Regions from separate parts of the Mesorhizobium sp. M0077 genome, predicted to be linked through region 3. Evidence: predicted binding sites of a transcription regulator. Region 3 holds the regulator's gene; each other region holds the start of a gene.

Evidence for each region. The regulator LexA, encoded in region 3, represses DNA repair genes until DNA is damaged. The targets are predictions, from matches to a motif close to TGTTCNNNNTGTGTTCNG.
Region 1: NKJ57_RS28305 (ImuA family protein) is a predicted target of LexA. The motif match lies at 3,329-3,346, and genes of this name have one in related genera.
Region 2: dinB (DNA polymerase IV) is a predicted target of LexA. The motif match lies at 2,997-3,014, and genes of this name have one in related genera.
Region 4: NKJ57_RS09860 (putative DNA modification/repair radical SAM protein) is a predicted target of LexA. The motif match lies at 2,714-2,731, and genes of this name have one in related genera.

The regions. Positions count from the first base shown of each region.
Region 1 is NZ_JAMYUL010000022.1:12,970-18,697, reverse strand. Features, by position in the region: gene NKJ57_RS28315 (error-prone DNA polymerase) at 1-837, opposite strand, end outside; gene NKJ57_RS28310 (DUF6504 family protein) at 834-2,312, opposite strand; gene NKJ57_RS28305 (ImuA family protein) at 2,254-3,306, opposite strand; gene NKJ57_RS28300 (metallopeptidase family protein) at 3,535-3,957, shown strand; gene NKJ57_RS28295 (DUF1737 domain-containing protein) at 4,233-4,439, opposite strand; gene NKJ57_RS28290 (HpcH/HpaI aldolase/citrate lyase family protein) at 4,479-5,360, opposite strand.
Region 2 is NZ_JAMYUL010000003.1:75,594-81,321, forward strand. Features, by position in the region: gene NKJ57_RS07550 (hypothetical protein) at 1-896, shown strand, start outside; gene NKJ57_RS07555 (hypothetical protein) at 987-1,079, opposite strand; gene NKJ57_RS07560 (hypothetical protein) at 1,310-1,408, opposite strand; gene dinB (DNA polymerase IV) at 1,694-2,935, opposite strand; gene NKJ57_RS07570 (hypothetical protein) at 3,168-3,404, shown strand; gene NKJ57_RS07575 (hypothetical protein) at 3,558-3,965, shown strand; gene NKJ57_RS07580 (hypothetical protein) at 4,232-4,453, shown strand; gene NKJ57_RS07585 (hypothetical protein) at 4,834-5,163, opposite strand; gene NKJ57_RS07590 (hypothetical protein) at 5,324-5,626, shown strand.
Region 3 is NZ_JAMYUL010000002.1:23,087-28,814, forward strand. Features, by position in the region: gene kynA (tryptophan 2,3-dioxygenase) at 1-451, shown strand, start outside; gene kynU (kynureninase) at 557-1,804, opposite strand; gene NKJ57_RS04275 (GntR family transcriptional regulator) at 1,972-2,736, shown strand; gene lexA (transcriptional repressor LexA) at 2,942-3,724, shown strand; gene NKJ57_RS04285 (ComEC/Rec2 family competence protein) at 3,718-5,728, opposite strand, start outside.
Region 4 is NZ_JAMYUL010000004.1:17,239-22,966, reverse strand. Features, by position in the region: gene NKJ57_RS09870 (aspartate aminotransferase family protein) at 1-1,162, shown strand, start outside; gene NKJ57_RS09865 (glutamine synthetase family protein) at 1,228-2,613, shown strand; gene NKJ57_RS09860 (putative DNA modification/repair radical SAM protein) at 2,733-3,968, shown strand; gene NKJ57_RS09855 (UdgX family uracil-DNA binding protein) at 3,971-5,437, shown strand; gene NKJ57_RS09850 (glycerate kinase type-2 family protein) at 5,714-5,728, opposite strand, start outside.

The sequences.
Region 1 (5,728 bases), on a different contig from region 3:
CCCAAGCCCTGATTGCGTCGGCTCGTCGGGATAATTGTACTGGAGGTCGCTGAGCGAGAAGGTCAGTTCGCCGGCAAAGCGCAGCGTCTCGGCCAGCGCCCGTGGATGGCGGCGGAAGAGACGGGCCATTTCCAGCGGCGGCTTCAGATGGCGCTCGGCGTTGGCCGTCAATTCCAGCCCGACCTCAGCGACCGGCAAATTGAGGCGGATGGCGGTGAGCACATCTTGCAGCGAGCGGCGCTCGGCGCTGTGATAAAGCACGTCGTTGGTCGCCATCAGCGGCACGCCGGCGATGTCCGCCATGCCCGCCGCCTGCTCGATGCGGAAACGGTCATTGCCGCGATAATCCGGCGCCATGCCTAGCCGCAAATTAGCGCCGAAACGGTCTTTCAGTTGACGGACCAATGCCAGGGGATCGTCGGCATTCGCCGAGAGATCCGGCAGCACCGCCAGCGACAGCAGGTCGCCCCATTCGAGCAGGTCGCTGCGCTGGAGAAGGGTCGCGCCCTTCTCGTTTTCATCGCGCAAATTGGCTTGCGTCAGCATGCGGCAGAGATGGCCCCAGCCCTTGCGGTTCTGCGGATAGGCGAGAATGTCCGGCGTGCCGTCGCCGAACACCAGGCGGCAACCGGGGTGATAGGCGAGCTTCTCGACCTTGGCCTGCTGCCAGGCGCGCACGACGCCGGCCACCGTGTTGCGGTCTGCCAGTCCGATCGAGGAAAAGCCGAGGAATTTGGCCGCCACCACCAGCTCCTCCGGCTTGGAGGCGCCGCGCAGGAAGGAGAAGTTCGACTGGATGCCGAATTCCGCATAGGGGATGACGGTCAGCGCGTTCATGCGAAGACCCCATGCATGAACCAGCGCGGCGGCACCTGCGGGTTGCCATAGAGGCCTTGCCGGTAGAGCCAGTAGCGGCGGCCGTCGGCATCCTCGATCCGGAAATAGTCACGCGTCGATGTGAGCGGATCGCTTGACGTTTCACGCCACCATTCCGGCGCGATGCGTTCCGGCCCCTCGGCGCGCGCGACCCGGTAGAGCGCGCGGCGCCAGCGGAAATTCATCGGCGGACCCTCAGGCATTTCGGTGGCCGGCACCTCGATCGGCTCGGGCGAACGGAACAGCCGGATCGGCCGTTCCGGCGGGAAGATGGTTGCGCGCGGCGCGTCTTTCGAGCCCGGCTTCCTGAGCGGTGTTTTGCGTTGTGGCGCTTCCGAGAACGGGATGGTGGCAATGGCGCGCTCCGGCAGATGGCTCTCGAGGGCGACCGGTTTCAGCACCGCACTGTCGCCGAGCCTGGCGCGGATGCGGTCGGCAAAGAGTGCCATGTCGGCGCCGTAATCCTCGGTCTCGCCGGTCAAATCGGCCTGCTGCATGTCGAAGCCGGCGGCCGCCAGCACCGAAAGCCGCACCAGGTCGAAGCCGTAGCCGGCATCGATGTCCTGTTCGAGCGCGGCCAGCCGCTCATGGAACAGGCGCTGGATAAGCTTGGGTTCGCGCAACGGTCGCGAGGTACCGACAGCGATGCGGCTGACGGCGCCGTCGACGCGAAACAAAAGCAGCGCCAGCATCCTTGCGCCCTCGCCGCGGCGTTCGAGATCGGCCTTCAGCGTCACCGCCAGCAAGAGCACCAGCCGTTCGATCTCGGCGGTCAGCACGACCGGCTCGGCCAGGTGGCGTTCGACCGAAAGCGGGGCCACGGGCAGGCGCGGCGATACCGCCTCGTCGAGGCGGCCGAGCGCCTGGTCGAGCCGCAACAGCAAGGTCGCGCCGAAGCGACGGGCGAGCGGCGCGCGCGGCGTTGCCATGACCGCGCCGGCGGTCCGCAGGCCGACGCTTTCCAAGCTGGCGCGGATATCGGCCTCGATGCGCAGTGCCGCCAGCGGCAAGGGGGCGAGCAGCGCTTCCTCCTCGCCGGAGACAACGATGCGGTTGCCGCAGAAGCGCGCCGCCGCCCAGGCTGCACCCGGCGTCGCGGCCAACCCGGCGCGGACATCGAAACCCTGCTGGAAAAACCGCGCAAGGATGTCGTCCAGCATGGCGCGCTCGCCGCCGAACAGATGCGTGCAGCCGGTGACGTCGAGATAAAGGCCATCAGTACCGTCGAGCGCCACCAGCGGCGTATAGCGATCGCACCAGTCGGCGAGGCCTTCGAGCAGCCGGCGATCGGCGTCCGGATCGGCCTCGACGACGTCGATCGAGGGATGCATGGCGCGCGCATCGGCAATGCCCATGCCAGGCTTCAGATGCAGCGCCTCAGCCCGCTCGTCGAGGGCCGATATGCGCTGGGCGTTGCGGTCGCGATGGCTGATCACGAGCGGTGGGTGAGATGGCGGCAGATGATCCGAAGGCCGGGAACGCCACGACCGTCCCAGGCGCTGGCGCAGGATCCGTTCTGCCGCCAGATGCGGGAACCACAGCGACAGAATTCTCTGCCCGTTTTTCGCGGGGCTTTCTTTCTTCGAATGCGTGTTCATCGGGGTTCCACTCCAGTGTGAATTGTCCAGGCAGAGCGGTGCGGCTCTTGCCGATGCTGACGGTGAAGGCAGGCCGGCCGATCGAGCCGGCGAGCGACCCGGCGATCGTCCGGCGGCTCGCCGCTGGTGCAGCCGACACGATGAGGCGCACCGGGGCGGCGGTCGGCTCGGCTTCGCCGGCCTGGCGCAGCAGGAACACCGGCCGGCCGGCGTTTTGGGCGCGCGCGTGCAGCCGGCGCGTCGCGGTGAGGTCGAGCCGCTGCGGGCTGCCACGGATTTCGAGGATGATTGCGGCGAGCGCCGTCATCTTCGCGGCCTCCTCGGCTACCCACAGCGCATCGGTGAGTTTCGGCGCCTCGGAAAACAGCAATTGCTCCGGGGCGATACCGAACATGCCCTGCAATCCCCTGGCATAGGGAAAGCCGGCCTCGCGAAAAATCTCCGATGTGCCGATCCACAGCACGGGCAAGGGCTGGCCCCTGAGGATCAGGCTGACCAGCGACAGCACAAAGCCGGCGACGGCCCCGGCATTGCGGGTCTCAAGGCCATGGATTTCGTTCAAGGCGGCTTTCGGCAGGCCGCCGCTCAGCGCCGCATCGAGGCGCTCGACGCCGGTGGCCAGGAAAGCATCCGGCGAAGCCACGGCAAGCCCGCGGCGGATGATGGTGACATCGGCATTAGGTTCGGGCGCACCGCCGATAGCGCTGTCAGGGCACGCACGAGGTCGCTCGCCGGCCGGCACGGCCAGGCGCTCGGGCAGCGTTCCCTCGATCTTCGCGATCTGGCGGCGCAGGGCAAAAACAGTCTCCCGCGCCACGGCTGATGTCGCCATGACGGTCAATTTCTCTCATAATTGTTCCTGTTATGTTCCTATAGATTCCAGAGGGTGCCGAAAGAGTCAAGCGGAGTCAGAAGGAATTTATTCCTTGATCAAAGGTAGCGAGCCAACCTTAGGCTTTGGTCGCAGTCATTCGGTGCAAAGAAACAGTCATTGGCCAGGGACCCGTCCATTTGCCGAGTCCGGAGGGAAAGCCTATATGCCGGGATCAAAGGACAAAGCATGGCCCGCATCTACAAGACCCGCACCTGGCACGACGAACTCTCGCCCTCGATCGAGGAGATGGAGTTTCTGGCGCTGGAGGCTTACGCGCATCTGCCCGACGATTTCCGCAAGCTGACCGGCGAGATCGTCATCATGATCGCCGAATTCCCGACCGACGAGATCATGGACGATCTGTCGCTGGAGACGCCGTTCGACCTGCTTGGCCTGTTCGAGGGCCGCGGCATCGCCGAGCGCTGGAACCCGCAGACCGGCGAGGGCCCGAACCGCATCACCCTCTACCGCCGCGCCATCCTCGACTACTGGGCCGAGAACGAAGAGACGCTGGGCGACATCGTCACCCATGTGCTGATCCACGAGATCGGTCACCATTTCGGCCTGTCGGACGATGATATGGAAAAGCTCGAAGAGGCGGCGGAATAGCCCCCGCCTTTGTCATCCCAGGGCGAAGCAGGAGCGAAGCTCCGTCGCGAAGACCCTGGGATCCATGCCGTGACGGCGGTGCAGGTGCCGCGGTGCAGGAAAGCAAGCGGTTCTGCGAACAGCACAGATCCGCAGTAACGAGCGCCGGCACAAGCGTCATCTGATCCGCTGCACTCTAGGGCAAACGGCACGGCATGGATCCTAGGGTCTGCGTCGCGTCGCTTCGCTCCTTGCTTCGCCCTAGGATGACGAAGACGCGGAGGTTGACGCCTTCCCTACCAATCACTCAGCTTCGTATCCGGCCCGTATTCCTGGCCGTCGATATCCTTCACCACCGCCTGGCCGCAGCGCATCGATTTGGTCTTCTTGTCGTAGGCGTAGGTCGGCGAGCCGTACAGGTGCCAGCCCTTGTTCAGCGCCGCGGTCACCTTGTGGCAGAAGGTTGAATCGTCGGGGGCGGACAAAAAGCGGTAAAGTCTCATGGGTCAGGTCCTGTCGTGAGTTCGTCTTTTCGGGGCGGATCATGCGCCGATGGCGGCGGCCTTCGCCAGCAGTTTCTCGGCTTGCACCAGGTGCAGCCGTTCGACCATCCTGCCATCCAGCGCAATCACGCCCTTGCCGGCATTTTCGGGCAAGGCGAAAGCCTCTTTCACCGCGTGCGCCTCGGCCAAGGCTTCGGGCGCGGGCGCAAAGGCGCGGTTGGCGATTTCGATCTGGGCGGGGTGGATCAGCGTCTTGCCGTCGAAGCCCATGGCGGCGGCTTCCGTGCATTCGCGCGCAAACGCGTCGAGGTCGCGAAAATCGTTGGAGACGCCGTCGAGCATGTCGATGCCGCCGGCTCGCGCCGCCAGCACCATCTGCATCAGCCAAGGCACGAGGTAGCGCCGATCAGGCGTCGCCAGAATGCCGGTTTCCTTGACCAGATCGTTCGTTCCGGCAACGAAACAATTTAGCCGCGAAGCGCGATCGCGGCCGAGTTCGGCAATGGCGCCGATATTGAGCATGGCTTTGGGCGTCTCGATCATCGCCCAGAGCTTGACGCTGTCGGGGGCAAAATTATCGTCGAGCACGTCGCCGACTTCGAGGATGTCACGCGGCGTGGCGACCTTGGACAACAGGATGCCGTCGGGCTCGAATTTCGCCGCGGCCAGCAAATCGTCGTTGCCCCATTCGCTGGACAGCGCGTTGACGCGCACGATCATCTCGCAGCGGCGTTTCGGTCGGCTGGCGAAAATGCCGGCCAGTTTGTCCCGCGCGGCGATCTTGTCTGAGGGCGCGACGGCGTCTTCGAGGTCGATGATCACGGCATCGCAGGCCAGCGTCGCGATCCTGGCCAGCGCCTTGTCGTTGGAGGCGGGGACGTAAAGCACCGAGCGGCGCGGGCGGTAAGGTTCGCTTGTCATGGCCGATCTATGCCGCGTGGGGGCGGGTGAGGCAAGCGTCCGACCGGTACCTGATGACGAGCCAACTGCGAAAGCTTGCGCTGCCCGCCCGTCCCGCAGCAGTTGCGGAAGGGGGGCCTTTCCTCTCCCCCGTCGATCGGGGGAGAGGTGTCGAGCGAAGCTCGACGGAGTGGGGGTCGACCCATGCGCTCAGTGCCCTTCCGATGTCCGTTCGCGGCGATTGCCAGGTGGTTCCCCCACTCCGTCTCGGCTTCGCCGAGCCACCTCTCCCCCCTCCGGAGGGAGAGGAAAGGAGCCTGGCTGGGACAGCGCCAACGTCCGGAAAGATGGGGGGGAGCGCCCCGGCCGTAAGCACAGGTCCTGCACGA
Region 2 (5,728 bases), on a different contig from region 3:
GCAACCGCGGCGGCTTTGCCAATTTCCTGGCGTCGGCGAAACGTCGGGCCGCGCCCATCCATGTGCCGGGCAGCTACCGCTTCACCGTGTCGGTTCCGCCCGGCTGGCGCTCCAGCAGCGCCAACGAGGTCCAGTCGCAGCACCTCCGGCCGCTGCCGGGCTCGCCCACCGGGCTGGCCTCGGAAGCAATGCTGCAGCCGGTCGGCCTGTTTGCGATACGCCGGCTCAGCGGCCGCGTAGCGGACGGTGCTTCGGCGAGCATCTCGGTGATGGCGAAAGGGCAAGAGGTGGCGGTGCATCCGCTAAGTGCTGGGGCTGGCTTCCGTCTCGATCTGCCCGATGACGCCGACGCGATCGAAGTCACCGGCGATGGCATGGAACGACGACTGGCCTTGTCCGCCTACCCGACCGAGCTCGGCCTGCTGTCGCCCGAGAACGCGGCTGTCGACAGCGCCGCGTCCTTGCAGGCCATCGGTTTCGACGATGTCACGACGCGCGGCCTACGCAAGGTGCCGTCCGGTTATGCCGGGTTGACCTGGTTCAACCTGAACGCACTGGCGCGCGATCATACCGAAGGCAGCGAAGGCTACGTCAACGGCAATATCTCGGGAGACCATGTCTGCTATACGAGCAGCGGACACCCGGCCGAATTCTCGAGCGACAAACCGTTCGGGTTCCATTCCGTGATGCTGACAGCGGCATGGTTGAAGTCCGAAGGCGAAACCGCACTGGTCGAGAGCTGGCTTGGCGACCGGCTGATCGCCAGCGACACGATCGTCCTGTCGGCACTGGCGCCCGTCCACTATGCGCCGATGCTGGCGGCGGTGACGCGCGTACGCCTCTCCACGAGCCACTATTGGCAGCTAGTGCTCGACGATCTGGTGGTTGTGCGCTGAACGGTCCCGCCGCCTGCGGGAGATCATGCTCCGGAAACGATCAAGCCGCCCGACTCTGCCAGGAGGATCTCGATCTACCGGGGAACGAGTTTAGCCCGGAATAGGAGCAGAAGCGCCGTTCGCGGTGATCTGCGAGAGCTTGCCCTTTTTTACCAGCACTGGCTTGGAATAGGTCTTCCTCATTTTCCACTCTCCACGTCGGGCACCCAAAGCCCTGTTCCCGGCCAGACGGCACGAGGCGTCGGATAATCGGCTGCTAGACGGCGACCGGCCCGGAGCCGTTACCATTGTCGGCTGTAACCTGCGAGAGCTTGCCCTACTTGACCAGCACCGGCTTCGAATAGGTCTTCTTCATGCCGCATCTCCAGTGTCAGGCGAGGCCGCCAGATCAGGCGACAGCCGACTCAACGACTTCACTCGATCGGGCCGGAACCCGCTCCATTGGCGAGCGCCGTAACCTGCGAAAGCTTGCCTTTTTTGACCAGAACAGGCTTCGAATAGGTTTTCTTCATAGTGAATCCTCCAAGCTTACGCGATAATGCCAGACGGATCGGCACTGTCAACCTTCGCGGCGCCGTCGTCCCGCCCCGGGTTTTCTTGGTCCCGATGCACTAACTGCAAGTCCACCTTCATCGACAAAGCGTTGTTCTTGGGCGTGCATGGCGTGGCCGGGTTGCGGTGCGAAAAATGTCCGAAACTGCGGCGGGTATGGCCTGGTTGGTCGGCCTGCTCAAACAGAGCGGCAATGCAGCGCGGACTGGCCCAGCCTAAACATTGGCCTTGCCGTCGCGCCGCACTCACAGTTCCTTCTCCGCCAGTTCGCGGAAGGCATCGGGAACCGAGCGCCGGGCTTCCAGCGCCACGGCGCCATAGCCGACAGCCTCTCTGCCAAAGCGCTGGCGGATCTTGTCGATGGCGCGGTCGGCGCCAAAGCGCGCCAGGCCTTGCCTGCTGCCGGGCCGCTGCTTTTCATCGGCAAGCCCGAGCGGCAGCTCCAACTGCAGCTCGGCACTTTCTTCCAGCTGCGACACCGAGATCGCCAGCAGCGAGATGGTCTTCTCCCGAGGGTTGGCGGCCAGCACGCCGCGCACCAGCTCCCCGGCGATTTCGGCCAGCATCGCGGTTGCCGAAATCGGCTGATCGAGCGTCAGCGAGCGTGTGACAGCGTGCAGATCGGCGAAACGCACGCGCACCGTCACCGTGCGCCCGGGCCGTGATTTCGCCCTGAGCCGGCTGGCGACCCGGTCTGCCAGATGCAGCAGGACGGGTCCGAAGATACGCGCCTCGGCCGGCCGTCTGCCAAGCGCCGACTGCGCGCCGGCGGAATGCGACGGCCTGTGGGTTTCGAGCTTTCGCGGGTCGCGGTTCCATGCCAGCGACGCCAGCTTTTCGCCGGCGGCGGGCCCGAGCAACCTTCGCAGCGCCCCGCTATGCGTTTTTGCCAACTGGCCGATGGTCTCGATGCCGATCTCGGCCAGCCGCGCTCTGGTCGCCGGGCCGACGCCCCACATCAGCCCGACCGGCAGATCATGCAGGAAGGCAAGTTCGGTGTCCGGATCGACCACCACCAGCCCGTCGGGCTTGGCCACCTGCGAGGCGATCTTGGCCAGATGCTTGGTGCGCGCCACGCCGATCGAGATCGGCAGGCCGAGCTCTGCCCGGACGCGCCGACGCACCGTGGCGGCGATCTCGGCCGGCGGCCCGAACAGATGCGTGCAGCCGGCGACGTCGGCAAAGGCTTCATCGATGGAAATCCGCTCGACCAGCGGCGTGAAATCGTCGAGCACCTTGATGGCGGCGTCGCCCAGCCGCTGATAGTCGGCGAAATGGCCGCCGACGAAAATCAGTCCGGGGCAAAGCTCGCGCGCACTTCGTCCGGGCATGCCGCCGCGCACGCCGAAAACCCTGGCTTCGTAGGAGGCGGCAAGCACGACGCCGCCGCCGACGGCGATCGGCTTGCCCCTGAGCGCCGGGTCGAGCAACTGCTCGACCGAGGCGTAGAAGGCGTCGAGATCCGCATGCAGGATGGTGGGCTCCATCCCGACCGTTCCCTTTGCGGCGTTGCAGCATTAGCCGCGTCTGTTGTGAGAGGCGTTTTTGCCGAACAAATAGAGAACAAACAGGGCCTATTGTCAAGCGAAGCGGTTGTCGCCGGCCGGCCGTTCCAGGTCGGGCTGTCGAGTGCTCCGCCTGGGCATCGGACCTGCGGAACATTGTCTCTCGCCTCGGCGTTCATATCCGCGACGGGACGCTGTTTTTGTGGAGGCCGGTATGGGCCAGTTCGAGATGATCGACCTCGTCAGCGTCATTGACGCCTGCACGAGCGATCGCGTTGCCGGGCACTGCGTGTCAATGGCCAGGGCGGTGGAGGAGTTGCGAGTGCTGACCGGTGATTTCGTATCGCCGGACGAGACGGTGGCCAACGCGCTGTCGGCAGTGGCGCTGGGGCGCGGCTGCGCGGTGGTGTTCGACGAGCGAGCGGGCGCCGACATCTTGCTGACGCCGTAGCGGGGCGGCGCCGGGTTGTGGCAGCCAGAAAAGTCGAACAGCGTGCAAAAAGCTGTGCAGGCATGGCCCATAAGCGCGGCGTGGAAAATTTCTGCGCGTGGGTGTATTCTCCAGGACGCAAGCGGTCGCAGACCGCATAGGGGGAGAAATGACATGCCGAGGATTTCGGAACTCTTTTTCAAAACTGCCATCTTGTTCCTGATGTTGGGGATTGCGGCCGGCCTGCAGATGGCGATCTCGGGCGACCACGCCGCTTTTCCCGCGCACGCGCATATCAATCTGCTCGGTTGGGTGACGAGCGCCATCTTCGGCGGCTACTACGCGCTCAATCCGCAAAAGGCGGCGCGTCGCATCGCCATGATCCACTACGGGCTCTACACTCTCGGCCTGGTGATCATGCTGCCGGCGCTGTATGTGATGCTGCAGGGAAACCCGGCGCTTGAACCGATCGTCGCCGGCGGCTCGCTCATTATCGCCGCTGCCGTTCTGGTTTTTGCTTTCGTGGTGTTTTCGCCCGAAACGGCGCGCTCGGTGTCCGGCGTGGTTCCGGCCTCTCGCTGACTGTTCGCGCGCGGCGATCAAAGTCCGACCCGCGTTCGCGACCCGCGACACGGGTTGGCCAGGCCGATGGCCGCAGCCGCTGGCTGCGGTGTCTATCGCCGCGTCGGCGCTTAACATACCCGAGTCCCACCACGTATTATTTCGTGACTATTTGGCGCCGGAACCTTCCCAGCTATCGCGCGTTGCGGCGACTGTATTCGCGCTGCCTTATATATAGACAGCCTTGAGTACGTCCACAGCATGGGTTGGGGGAGGAGCAGGCCACCATGTCGAACAGAGAAATCGGAACGTCGGCCTCACTGGGCCGACGCATCGCCGATCTGAAAGCCAGGATGCGAGACGCCAGCGTTACTGAACACGAGATGCAGACCTTCCAGAAGGTCGCAGCCATCATGGGAGGTGTCGAAGGCTCCCTACGCCTCGACGCTGACGACCTGATCGCGGCGTCCTTCGTCACCGAGGCGCTCGGCGATCCCGGGTCGAATTGAAGGTCAGAGCCCGTCGGCACTCAAGTGCCGGCGGTCGATGGCCCGGTTCGCAGCGCCGCGATGCCGGAGCGTGTCTGCACCGCCCGCGGCGGGGATTTCTTGCGCACTTTGAAGATTTCAGGCGAGCGGCCTCGACGGCGCTTGAAATATTGGGCTTCGCGTTCGTGCTTCTCGGCTGTCGAAGGTGCCGAGATTGTCGCCGTCCAGCCCTTGACCACAAGGGCTAAGCCAAACCGCCAAGGCGCCTTAAACGAAGGATCCGGCCAGCCGGATCCTTCGAAATATCGCGATGCTCCGGCATCGCCTTCAGCTCATCCTTGGTCCAACTGGTGACGGCGTGGACGTCCCGGGAAACCTCTCGGAAGTCCGCGGTCGCTGCCTTACACGTCGTCGAACGGGCCGCCGCGCCTCGCCAGATCGTGACCAATGGCGGCTTCCTCGGCGTCGTCGGGCAAGGCATCGTCACTGTCCTGGTAGGGGTTGTCGTCATCCTCCTCGGGCAATTCGCCTTCCTTCTCGACACCGGTGGTGTCCGGCAGGCTTTCCTCATCTGCTCCGTCGGGCAGGACCGTTGCGCCACGTAGCGCATCCCAATCCTGCCGGCGCGGCGTCGGCGCTTCCACCTCGTCATTGGCGATCCTGTCGCGGGCATCGTTTTTGCTCGGTGGCGCCTCGACCTCGTCATTGGGTTTTCTGTTTCGTTCTTCCATGATTGCCTCCTCCGGGCGGCTTTGCGTCGAGAAGGTGGAACTCACTTCCGGCTGTCAGGTTCCGGCAACCACTCCATCTCCGTGGAACCAATTGCCGCCAGTCTGCTTTGCCAAGGACTAGTCTGCTTTGCCAAGGAGATGAATCCAGAGGAGCTGGACCATGAAGACTTTCCCCCTCATCCCATGCGTGCTGCTCTTGGCGCTGGCCGACCCGGCGGCCGCGCAGGACAATAGCGACCAGCACGGCCCTGCCGCGCCTTGCCAGGCGCAGCCTCAGGACGATGGTCAGAAGCCGCCGGCCGCCAATGGCGGTGGCGAATCGTCCAGCACGCTCGGTCCCTGCGGCGGCGTGCTGCAGCCGCCGCCCAGTGGTGACCAGGGTATGACGCAGCCGCCGCCGGATCAGGGCAAGACGCCGGTGATCAAGCCTGGCGAGGTGCCTGCGCAGCCGCCGAAGCAATGACCTTTGCTTGAAACTTCACGGCGTGGCACGAAGGCGGTCGGTTCCGGTCTTGGCCGGGCACGACGCGGTCACCGGATCAATGCCGGCGCCGGCCGCGATCGC
Region 3 (5,728 bases):
TATCGAGTTCATGGCCGGCAACCGCAACCTTGCCATGCTCGGGCCGCACAAGCACCGGCCCGACCTTACGGACAGGCTGGAAGCCATCCTGGCCACGCCGTCGCTCTATGACGAGGCGCTTCTGCTTTTGGCGCGCAATGGCTTCGACATCGGCGCCGACGCCAGTCGCACGGACTGGCGCGAGACGCGCGTCGAGAACGAAGAAGTGCTGGCTGCCTGGCAAACCGTCTACCGCGACCCGCAGCGCTACTGGATGCTCTACGAACTGGCCGAGAAGCTGGTCGACTTCGAGGATTATTTCCGCCGCTGGCGCTTCAACCACGTCACCACGGTCGAGCGCATCATCGGCTTGAAGCGCGGCACGGGCGGCACCTCAGGCGCCTCCTATCTGAAGAAGATGCTGGAGGTCGTGCTGTTTCCGGAGCTCTGGACGGTCCGCACCCGGCTCTAGAGCATTTCACCGTTTAACGGAAACGGCGAAATGCTCTAGCTCTTTGATTGACGCAATTTCGGACGGAAAACCGCTTCACACTTTTCCTGAAATTGCTCTAGTTTCTCAGGTAACCGCGGTCTTCACCGCGAAGCGGGCGTCCTGCCAGGCGCCGGTGCGCAAAATATCCTCCAGCGCTTCGACCGCCTGCCAGACATCGCCATAACCGACATAGAGCGGCGTGAAGCCGAAACGGATGGTCGACGGCGCCCGAAAATCGCCGATCACGCCGCGCTCGATCAGCGCCCGCATCACCTGGTAGCCATGCGGGTGGAGGAACGACACCTGGCTGCCGCGCTGGCTGCCGTCGCGAGGACTTTCCAGTTCAAGCCCGTAGGCGCCGCATCTGGCTTCGACGAGCTGGATAAACAGGTCGGTCAGCGCGATGCTTTTTCTGCGCACCGCCGCCATGTCGACGTCGTTCCAGATATCGAGCGCGCCTTTGAGCGCCCGCATCGACAGCACCGGCTGCGTTCCGCACAGGAAGCGGCGGATCCCGCTCCCAACGGCAAAGCCCTGCTCGAAGGCAAACGGCCGCGCATGGCCCCACCAGCCGCTGAGCGGCTGCCTGATGTCACCATGGTGGCGCTCGGCCGCGTAGATGAAGGCCGGCGAGCCCGGGCCGCCATTGAGGTATTTGTAGGTGCAGCCGACAGCGAAATCGGCATTGGCACGGTCGAGTTCGACCGGCAAGGCACCGGCGGTGTGGCAGAGATCCCAGATGATCAGCGCGCCGGCGTCATGTGCCTTGCGCGTCAGCGCCGCCATGTCGCGCAACTGGCCGGATTTGTAGTTGACGTGGTTGACCAGGATGACGGCAACGCTGTCGTCGATCAGATCCTCGATTGCGGCCGCGTCGACGCCCTCCAGCCGCAGCCGCGTTCCCGGCCGGGTCGAGGCGACGCCTTCGGCCATGTAGAGGTCGGTCGGGAAACTGTCGCCCTCGGCAACGATGACCGACCGATTCGGCCGCATGCCGAGCGCGGCGTGCAGCAGCTTGTAGATGTTGATCGAGGTTGTGTCGCAGACCACCGTCTGCCCGTCAGCCGCGCCGATCAGTCGTCCGAGCTGATCTCCCAGTTCCACCGGCATGTTGAACCAGCCAGCCGTGTTCCAGGCGCGAATGAGGTCGTGCGCCCATTCCTGCGTGGCGGCCTGTTGCAATTCGCTGAAGACGGCTGGTGACGCGGCACCCAGCGAATTGCCGTCGAGATAAATCACGCCTTGCGGCAAGACAAAGCGTTCACGCATGGAGCGCAGCGGATCGGCGGCATCCATTGCTTCGATTGTAGCGAGATCGGGTGTCGTGCTCATGATCCGGCGCCCCTCCATGGACAAACGCGCGCGGCGGAGCCTGCCGCCCAAACATGCCGGCGATCTTGAGTGGTCGCCCTTGAGCTGTCAAACATTATATATAATTCACCCATTGAAAGGCTTTGATATATAATGATCCGCCGAGCGTTTATGTCTGATGGATCACGATGCTGGATGACGAGCAGACCTCGAAGACGGAAGTGGCCTATCGCCTGCTCAGGCGCGATATTCTTGCGACCCGGCTGGCGCCTGCCGCGCCGTTGAAGCTGAGCACGCTGCGCAACACCTACGGCATCGGCTGGACGCCGTTGCGCGAGGCGCTGTCGCGGCTGGAGGCGGAACGGCTTGTGACCGCCATCAGCAACCGCGGGTTTGCGGTCGCTCCCGTCTCTCGGGCGGAGCTCGAGGATTTGGCGCGTGCGCGGCTGGTGGTCGAACTGCCCCTGCTGGTGGAATCGATCGAGAAGGGCGACCGTGAGTGGGAAGACGCGGTCGTTGCCGCCCACTATCGTCTCTCACGGTGCGGGTCTGTTCTCGACGATCCATCGGATGATGCGGTCGACGGGTGGTACGAAAAACACGATGCCTTCCATGCGGCGCTGCTCAGTGCCGCGACATCCAGCTGGCTGCTGCGCTTCAATGCAACGATTTCCGACCAATTGCATCGCCATCACCGCTTTCTGGGTCTGGCCCCGACGCTGCGCGCCGCCGCCGGCCGCACGGATGGACACCGGAAGGCCGTGGCGGCCCTGCGCGACGCCGTGGCGATCGAACACCATACCGCCCTGATGGAAGCGGCCCTCGATCGCGACGTCGAACGTGCGAAAACTCTGATGACCGCTCACATCGGCTACACGCTGCAGGTCTATGCCCAGAGCGAACCCGGCGCGGATGCTGCGCAGCCCCGTCCGAAAGGGAAGCGGCGATCATAGCCGACGACGCAGGGCACTTTGTCTTCGTTTCACCGCGTTGCCGGCCAACGACTACGAGCGCCGCTCGCGGTGCCGAACGTTACGCTGAACAAAACGTCAACACATTCATTAAACTTTAAAAGGTTGCGGAACACAACTGGAACAGATAGTGTTTGTTCTGGGTTTGTTTTTTCTGATTCTGGTTTCAGAACCCTTGGGGGCCGCGATGCTGACGCGCAAACAACATGAGCTTCTGATGTTCATCCATGAACGCCTGAAGGAGAGCGGAATCCCGCCGTCCTTCGACGAGATGAAGGAAGCGCTCGACCTCGCCTCCAAGTCCGGCATCCACCGACTGATCACAGCGCTTGAGGAGCGCGGTTTCATTCGCCGGCTGCCGAACCGGGCGCGCGCGCTGGAAGTGCTGCGGCTACCCGACTCGATCGCGCCAGGCCTCAACGCGGCGAGGAAGTTTTCACCGAGCGTCATTCAGGGCAGTCTTGGTCAAGCCGGCCAAGGGCAAGGCGGCCAGGGACAAGGCGGGATGGGCCAAGGCGGTCTCGGCCGCCAGATCAAGCCGGGCTCGCCGTCGCGTTCGATGTCTGCCGGCAATGACGATGCCGTTTCCTCGATTTCAATCCCGGTGATGGGACGCATCGCCGCCGGCGTGCCGATCGACGCCATCCAGCATCAGACCCATTCGATCTCGGTGCCGCCCGACATGATCATGGGCGGCGAACACTACGCGCTCGAGGTCAAGGGCGATTCGATGATCGAAGCCGGCATTTTCGACGGCGATACGGTCATCATCCGCAATGCCGACACTGCCAGCCCCGGCGAGATCGTGGTGGCGTTGGTCGACGACGAGGAAGCGACCCTGAAACGCTTCCGCCGCAAGGGCGCCTCGATCGCGCTGGAAGCCGCAAACCCGGCCTACGAAACCCGCATCTTCGGCCCCGACAGGGTCAAGGTGCAAGGCAAGCTGGTGGGGCTGATCAGGCGTTACTGAGCCGGCTTAGGTTTGTACTTTTCACGCTGCTTGTAGGGCGGCAGGCCTCGGGCTTCGCGTGAGAAGCGGCGCTGCTCGTGCCAGGGGCGATAAGGCTTGTCGACGGCGAAGTGGATCGTTGGCGCTATCGCTGCCGATTGTGGATCGAAGAAGACGGCGGCGCTGCCGTCGCGGGCGAGTTGTTTCTTCGTCACGACCAAGACCAGCGGGTCGCGGCACGGATTGTAGGCGGTGGCGTCATCGATGACGATCAGGCTCGCGAAGGCACAGGCCGGCCGCGCCGTCTTGCGGTCTTTCGCAAGCGCTACAATGGCTCCGGAAGGGTGCCGGGCGATACAGAGATCGCCGGTGCAATAGAAGGGCGAGCCGGGCGGCAGATCGAGCGGATCGAGATCGAACCGCGTATCTGTTGCCTCGAAAATCTCAGGTGGGATAATGGTTTCGGCCCGCAGCGCCCGTTTCCAATTGTCCGTGGTGAATTCGTTGGAGCGTTCGCGGTTGAGGGCGAGTTCGCCGCCACCGATCGGCATGGCCACCAGATGCGCATCCTCGGATATGAGCACGTCGGGCGTAAGCACCTGCGGCACCGTCAACAGGCCGGCCAGCGCGAAAGGCACGGCCGCCAGCCTGAGCCAGGTGGTGGCCATGGTGGCGATGACGAGGGCGACCGTCACCAGCAGCACCGAGCGGATGGAAATCAACCCGACGGCATCGACCGGCGAGCGCTCGGAAATCCAGGCCGATATGGCGATCATCGCCGTCAGGCCTTTGCCCATCACATAGAGGAACGGTCCGTCGGCGCCGAACGGCATCGCCAGCGCGCTGAGCACGGCAAACGGCATGACGATCAACGATACAATCGGCATCACGGCCAGATTGGCGATCAGGCTGAGCGGCGACACACGCTGAAAATGCCAGATGGCGAACAGCAAGGTTGCACTGCCGGCGATGATCGAGGTCATGGCGAGGCCGCCCATGGCCAGCGCGAATTTTCGCGACAGGAAGCCGACGAAGGAGCGCTTTGCCGGTGGCGTTCTCACCTTGTCGGCGCGGTAATCGGCCCAGCCGGCATAGGCGCCGACAAGGGCGGCAGTGGCGGCAAACGACATCTGGAAGCTGGGACCGACCACCTCGTGCGGCGACACCAGGATGACGGCCATGGCGGAGATCGCCAGATTGCGCATGGTGAGTGCGGCGCGATCAAACAGCACGGCGACAAGCATGACCGCCAGCATGATGAAACTGCGCTCGGCAGCCACCACGATGCCTGAAATGACGAGATAGGCGGCGATGGAGACGAGTGCTGCCACTGCTGCATATTTCTTCACCGGCCGGCGCGAGGAGAAATCCGGAAACAGCGCAAAGGCGCCGCGCAGCAACGCCATGATGGTGCCGGCAACCAGCGCCATATGCAGGCCGGAGATGGAGATGATGTGGTAGATGCCGGTGCGCCGCATCGCTTCGTTGACCTCGTCCGGGATGCCGGCGCGCACGCCGACAATCAGCGCCGCGGCAATCTCGCCTTCGGCGCCGCCGATCTTGCCCCTGATATGGTCGGCAATGTTTTCGCGCGCGTTCTCGATTGCCGAGGAAAGCCGCGCGGTCAGCGGCGGCGGTCCCTGCGTAGCAATGGTTTTCGGATTGCCGAGAAAGAAGCCGCTGCCGCCGATACCGGTGAAATAGCTGTCGAAGGAGAAATCGTAGCTCTCCGGCCGCACCGGACCGGTCGGCGGCAACAGCCTGGCATAGCCGGTGATCAGGGAGCCGGCGGTCATATCGGCGGGAACGGTCCGCGCCGAGAGCCTGACCCGCTCCGGGGCGTAGCGCAGCTTGGGGTAAGCGGTCGAAACCACGTCAAGCGTCAGCCTGATGCGCCCGCTCTCCATCTGTTCGAGACTGACGACGCGGCCGGTCAGCCGTGTCTGGATCTCGGAGCCGAGCATCTGCGTTCCGGCGCGCCAGGTCTCGACTTTGGCGGCGACGACGCCGAGCGCGCACAGCATC
Region 4 (5,728 bases), on a different contig from region 3:
CGCCATCACGGATATCGACGGCAACAGGCTGGACGATTTCTGCCTCGGCGACACCGGCTCGATGTTCGGCCATTCGCCGCCGCCGGTGGCGCGCGCCATCCGCCGCCAGGCCGGGCGCGGCCTGACCTATATGCTGCCTTCGGAAGATGCTCTGGCCATCGGGCCGCTGCTGCAAGAGCGTTTCGGTCTGCCGTTCTGGCAGATCGCCACCACCGCCACCGACGCCAACCGCTTCTCGCTGCGCGTCGCCCGCGCCGTCACCGGCCGCGAAAAGATACTGGTCTTCAACGGCTGCTATCACGGCTCGGTCGACGAGACGATGGTCCGGATGGTCGACGGCAAAGCTGTCAACCGGCCCGGCCTGGCGGGCGAATTCCGCGACCTGACCAGGATGGCGAAGGTCATCGAATTCAACGATGTCGCCGCGCTGCAAGCAGCGCTCAAGGACAAGGATGTCGCCTGCGTCATTGCTGAGCCGGTGCTGACCAATTCCTGCATGGTGCTGCCCGATCCGGGTTTTCACGACGCCTTGCGCAAACTGACGCGCGCGGCCGGAACGCTGCTGCTGATCGACGAGACCCACACCATCTCGACCGGCCCAGGGGGCTACACCAGAAAATTCGGGCTCCAGCCCGACCTTTTCGTGCTGGGCAAGCCGATCGCCGGTGGCGTGCCGGCAAGCGTGTGGGGCATGAGCGACGAGGTCGCCTCGCGCTATGCCGACTACAATCGAACCAAGGAGCCGGGCTATTCCGGCATGGGCACGACGCTGTCGGCGAACCCGCTGCAGTTCGCAGCCATGCGCGCAACGCTCGAAGAGGTGATGACGCAGGAGAATTATGCCCGGGCGGATCGCCTGGCCCTGCGGCTCGATGCAGGGCTGACCGGCGTCATCGACCGCTACAATCTGCCATGGCATGTCGCCCGTGTCGGCGCCCGCGTCGAGTTCATCTGCGCCCCCGGCCCGCTCAGGAACGGCGCCGAAGCCGAGACTGCGCATGCGCCGGAGCTTGAGGCGGCTATCCATGTCGCGCTGGTCAACCAAGGCGTGCTGATCGCGCCTTTCCACAACATGATGCTGATCTCGCCAGCTACCACCGCCACCCAGGTCAACCGGCTGATCACCGCCTTCGCCACGGTTGCGGCAAGGCTGACGGCATGAGACAAGCAGCCAACAAGCAGGCGATCAACAAACAGGCGCCAAAGCAAACCTTGAGTACAGTAATCATGACTTCACCTTCGGGCTCGACGCCCGCCGAGGCGCAAGCCTTTCTCGCTGCTCATCCGGAAATCGAAGCCTTCGATATCGTCTTGACCGACGCCAACGGCGTCGGCCGCGGCAAGATCGTGCGCCGGCATGAGCTGAAAAGCATTTTCGAGGGCGGCCGCCACATGCCGATCTCGATCCTCGGCCTCGACATCACCGGCGAGGATGTGCACGAAACCGGGCTGATCTGGACGACAGGCGATGGCGACCTCAGGGCCTGGCCGATCCCCGGCACGCTGGTGCCGCTTTACGGTACCAACCCGCCGCGCGGCCAGTTGCTGATGGCGATGTACCATCTCGAGGGACAGCCAATGTCGTCGGACCCACGGCTGGCGCTGGCCAGGCAGGTCGACATATTGGCCGCCAAGGGCCTCTATCCCGCCGGCGCCTTCGAGCTCGAATTTTTCCTGCTCGCCAATGAGCGCGATGCCGACGGCAAGGTGAAGCCGGCGGACGCGGTGCTCGACGGCCGCCGCTCGGCCAAGACGGAAGTCTATTCCGTCGACCATCTGCACGGCATGGAGCCGCTGTTTTCCGACATCTATGCCGCGGCTAAGGCGCAAGGCATTCCGGCCGAAACGGTGATTTCCGAATACGCGCCCGGCCAGTACGAGCTGACGCTGAATTACCGCAAGGATGTCATGCGGGCGGCCGACGACCTCGTCATGTTGAAGCGGCTGGTGCGGGCGCAGGCGCGCCGCCATGGTGTTACCGCCTGCTTCATGGCCAAGCCGATCGAAAAATATGCCGGCTCCGGCATGCATTTCCATGTTTCGCTGCAGGACAAGAACGGCCGCAACGTTTTTGCCGAAGCAGGCGGCGAAAGCTGGTCGCTGCCGCTGCTGCAGGGGCTCGGCGGGCTGATCCAGACCATGGCCGAATCGATGCTGGTGTTTGCGCCGCACGCCAATTCCTGGCGGCGCTTCGTCTCGCAGTCCTATGCGCCGGTGGCGCCGACCTGGGGCGTCAACAACCGTTCGGTGGCGCTGCGCGTGCCGGCCGGCGACGCCAAGAATCGGCGCATCGAGCACCGGCCGTCGGGCGTCGACGCCAATCCCTACCTGATCGCGGCAACGGTGCTGGCCGGCATCATCAAGGGTCTGGACGAAGGCCTCGACCCCGGCCCCGAAACCACTGGGAATGGCTATGAAGCCGCCGTCACGCGCACGACCATGCCGGTCGACTGGCGCGCCGCGATCGAGGCGGCGCGGGCCTCGAGCTTCCTGAAAGAGGCGCTTGGCGAGGATCTGCATCGCACCTTCGTGGCGATCAAGCAGTCCGAGTATCTGCGCGTCGCCCGCACCGTCAGCGAGCTGGATTACCACCTCTACCTCCATGAGGTCTGAGAGACCGCCTGGAACTCGGACAGTCGTCCTGCTAGCCCGACGATCAGGCGGCGATCACTTTTTCGCCGCCTGCATCAAATGAGGTGGCGCTGCAGCCGTCTAGAACATAACATGAACGGATGAGCGCACGCACCGTCCGTGAAAAGCTGGCGATCCTGTCAGACGCCGCCAAATACGATGCTTCTTGCGCCTCGTCTGGGTCGGCGAAGAAGGATTCGCGCCAATCCGGCGGTATCGGCTCCACCGAAGGCATGGGCATCTGCCATTCCTACGCGCCGGACGGCCGCTGCATTTCGCTCCTGAAAATCCTGCTGACCAATTTCTGCATTTACGATTGCAGCTACTGCATCAACCGCTCGTCATCGAATGTGCGCCGCGCCCGCTTCGGCATCGACGAGGTGGTGAAGCTGACCATGGACTTTTATCGGCGCAACTACATCGAAGGCCTGTTCCTGTCCTCCGGCGTCATCCGTTCGCCCGACGAGACCATGGCCGAAATGGTGGAAGTGGCGCGGCGGCTGCGGCTGTACGAAAAATTCTCCGGCTATATTCATCTGAAGACCATTCCGGAAAGCTCGGCCGAACTGGTCGAGCAGGCCGGGCTCTACGCCGACCGGCTGTCTATCAATGTCGAACTGCCGACCGATGAAGGCGTGAAGAAACTAGCGCCGGAGAAGAAGCCGCAAACGATCCGGCTTTCCATGGCGAACCTGCGCCGGAAGATGGAGGAAAAGGCCGAGCCGACGTTGCGGACCAAGAAGCGCGAACGCTTTGCGCCCGGAGGTCAGTCGACGCAGATGATCGTCGGCGCCGACAAGACATCCGACGACGGTATCTTGCACTCCAGTGCGCGGCTCTATGGCAGCTACCATCTGCGGCGCGTCTATTACTCCGCCTTCAGCCCGATCCCGGATTCGTCATCGTCGCTGCCGCTCCAGAAACCGCCGCTGATGCGCGAGCACCGGCTCTATCAGGCCGACTGGCTGATGCGCTTCTACGGCTTTTCGCAGCCGGAAATCCTCGCCGGCAGCAGCGACGGCATGCTCGATCTCGCCATTGACCCCAAGCTCGCCTGGGCTTTGCGCAATCGGGCGAGGTTTCCCGTCGACATCAACCGCGCCGACCGCGAAGCGCTGCTGCGGGTTCCGGGTCTGGGCACCAAGGTGGTGGCGAAGATCCTTGAAACCCGCCGCCACCGACGCATGCGGCTGGAAGATGTCGGACGGATCTGCCATTCGATCGCCAAGCTGAGGCCCTTCATCATCGCCGAAGGCTGGTCGCCGGGCGGACTCACCGACAAGACAGGCCTGCGCGATACGATCGTAAAGTCCTGCGAACAACTGTCGCTGTTTTGACCATGCAGCCGGCCCAGCTCGACCTTGCCCGATACACTGTCCGGCTAGCGAGCCAGACCGATTTCGCCGGTTGGCGCGATGCGGCACGGCGTCTGGCGCTGAATGAGGTCCGGCCTGAGGATATTAGTTGGGGTGTCGGGTCCGACGCCAATGATCCTCAAGATGCCTTGCCGGCGGTGCCAGAGGGCGCGCAGCTTACCGTCCCGCGCGAGTTCATCGCCCATGCCGAAACCGCCTTCTGCCACTCCGACCCCGGCCGGTTTGCCTTTCTCTACTGGATGCTTTGGCGCCTGCGCACCGAGCCGAAACTGCTGGCGATCGCATCCGATCCCGACACCAGGCGGCTCGAAGCCATGGAAAAGGCGGTGCGGCGCGACAGCCATAAGATGCATGCCTTCGTACGCTTCCGGAATATCGGCGACGGCGAGAACGAGCGCTACGTCGCCTGGTTCGAGCCGGAGCATTTCATTGTCGAGCGCAACGCGGATTTCTTCGTCCGGCGGTTCACCGGCATGCGCTGGACCATCCTGACGCCCTATGCCTCCGCCGACTGGAACGGCGAAAGGCTGGCGATCGGGCCGGGTGCGGCCAAGGGCGATGCACCCGATCAGGACGACACCGAGGCGTTGTGGCTGACCTATTTCGAAAACATCTTCAACCCGGCGCGGCTCAAGGTGAAGGCGATGCAGAAGGAGATGCCGAAGAAATATTGGCGGAACCTTCCCGAGGCCTCACTCATTCCAGATCTGATCGCAGGAGCGGACGAGGCCGCCAGGGATATGATTGCCAGACTGCCGACAATGCCGGCGCCGCACCACGCCAAGCTGCAGGCGAAACATTGGCCGAAGCGCGAGCCGGCCGAGGCGCCGGACGATGACGCCAACACCATTTCCGAGCTACGCGAAGCCGCGAAAGGCTGCCGCCGCTGCCCGTTGTGGCGCGACGCGACACAGACCGTGTTCGGCGAGGGGCCGGATGATGCCAAAGTGGTCTTCGTCGGCGAACAACCGGGCGATCAGGAAGATCTCGCCGGCAAACCTTTTGTCGGGCCAGCGGGCAAAGTGTTCGATGCAATTCTCGATGACGCAGGCGTCGACCGGCAAAAAGTCTACGTCACCAACGCCGTCAAGCATTTCAAGTTCGAGCCGCGCGGCAAGCGCCGCATCCATTCGAAGCCAAATGCCGGTGAAGTCCAGGCCTGCCGCTGGTGGATCGGCCGGGAGCTTGAGCTGATCAAGCCGGACCTCGCCGTGGCGCTTGGGGCAACGGCGGCGTTGTCGCTGCTGGGCAAGGCCATTGCCGTGACGAAAATGCGCGGCCAGGTGATCGAGCGCGAGGACGGTTTGCGCGTGTTCATCACCATCCATCCTTCCTTCATCCTGCGTATTCATGAGCCGGCGGACAAGGAGGCAGAGCGCGAGCGGTTTCTCAGCGATATGAGAGAGGTGAAGCGGCTTATGGGGTCGTGAGATGAGCGAAAGCCTCAGCGACATGTCATCCACGGGCGGAGCCAAGGAGGGAAGCGACGCAGCGCAGACCCGAGGATTCATGCCGCGACGTTTGGACGCTGCTACGGTGCAGAATTCTGCTCCGCTGCGCTCGACGGCTAACATCACGGAATGGACCCGGGGCTTCGCGACGGAGCTTCGCTCCTGCTTCGCCCACGGATGACGAAGCTGAGTGGCTTCAGCCAATCACCTACGGTCGTGAATCCAACGTTGGAAACTTCGGCCGCCACGGCCGAATTAACTGATTAGGAT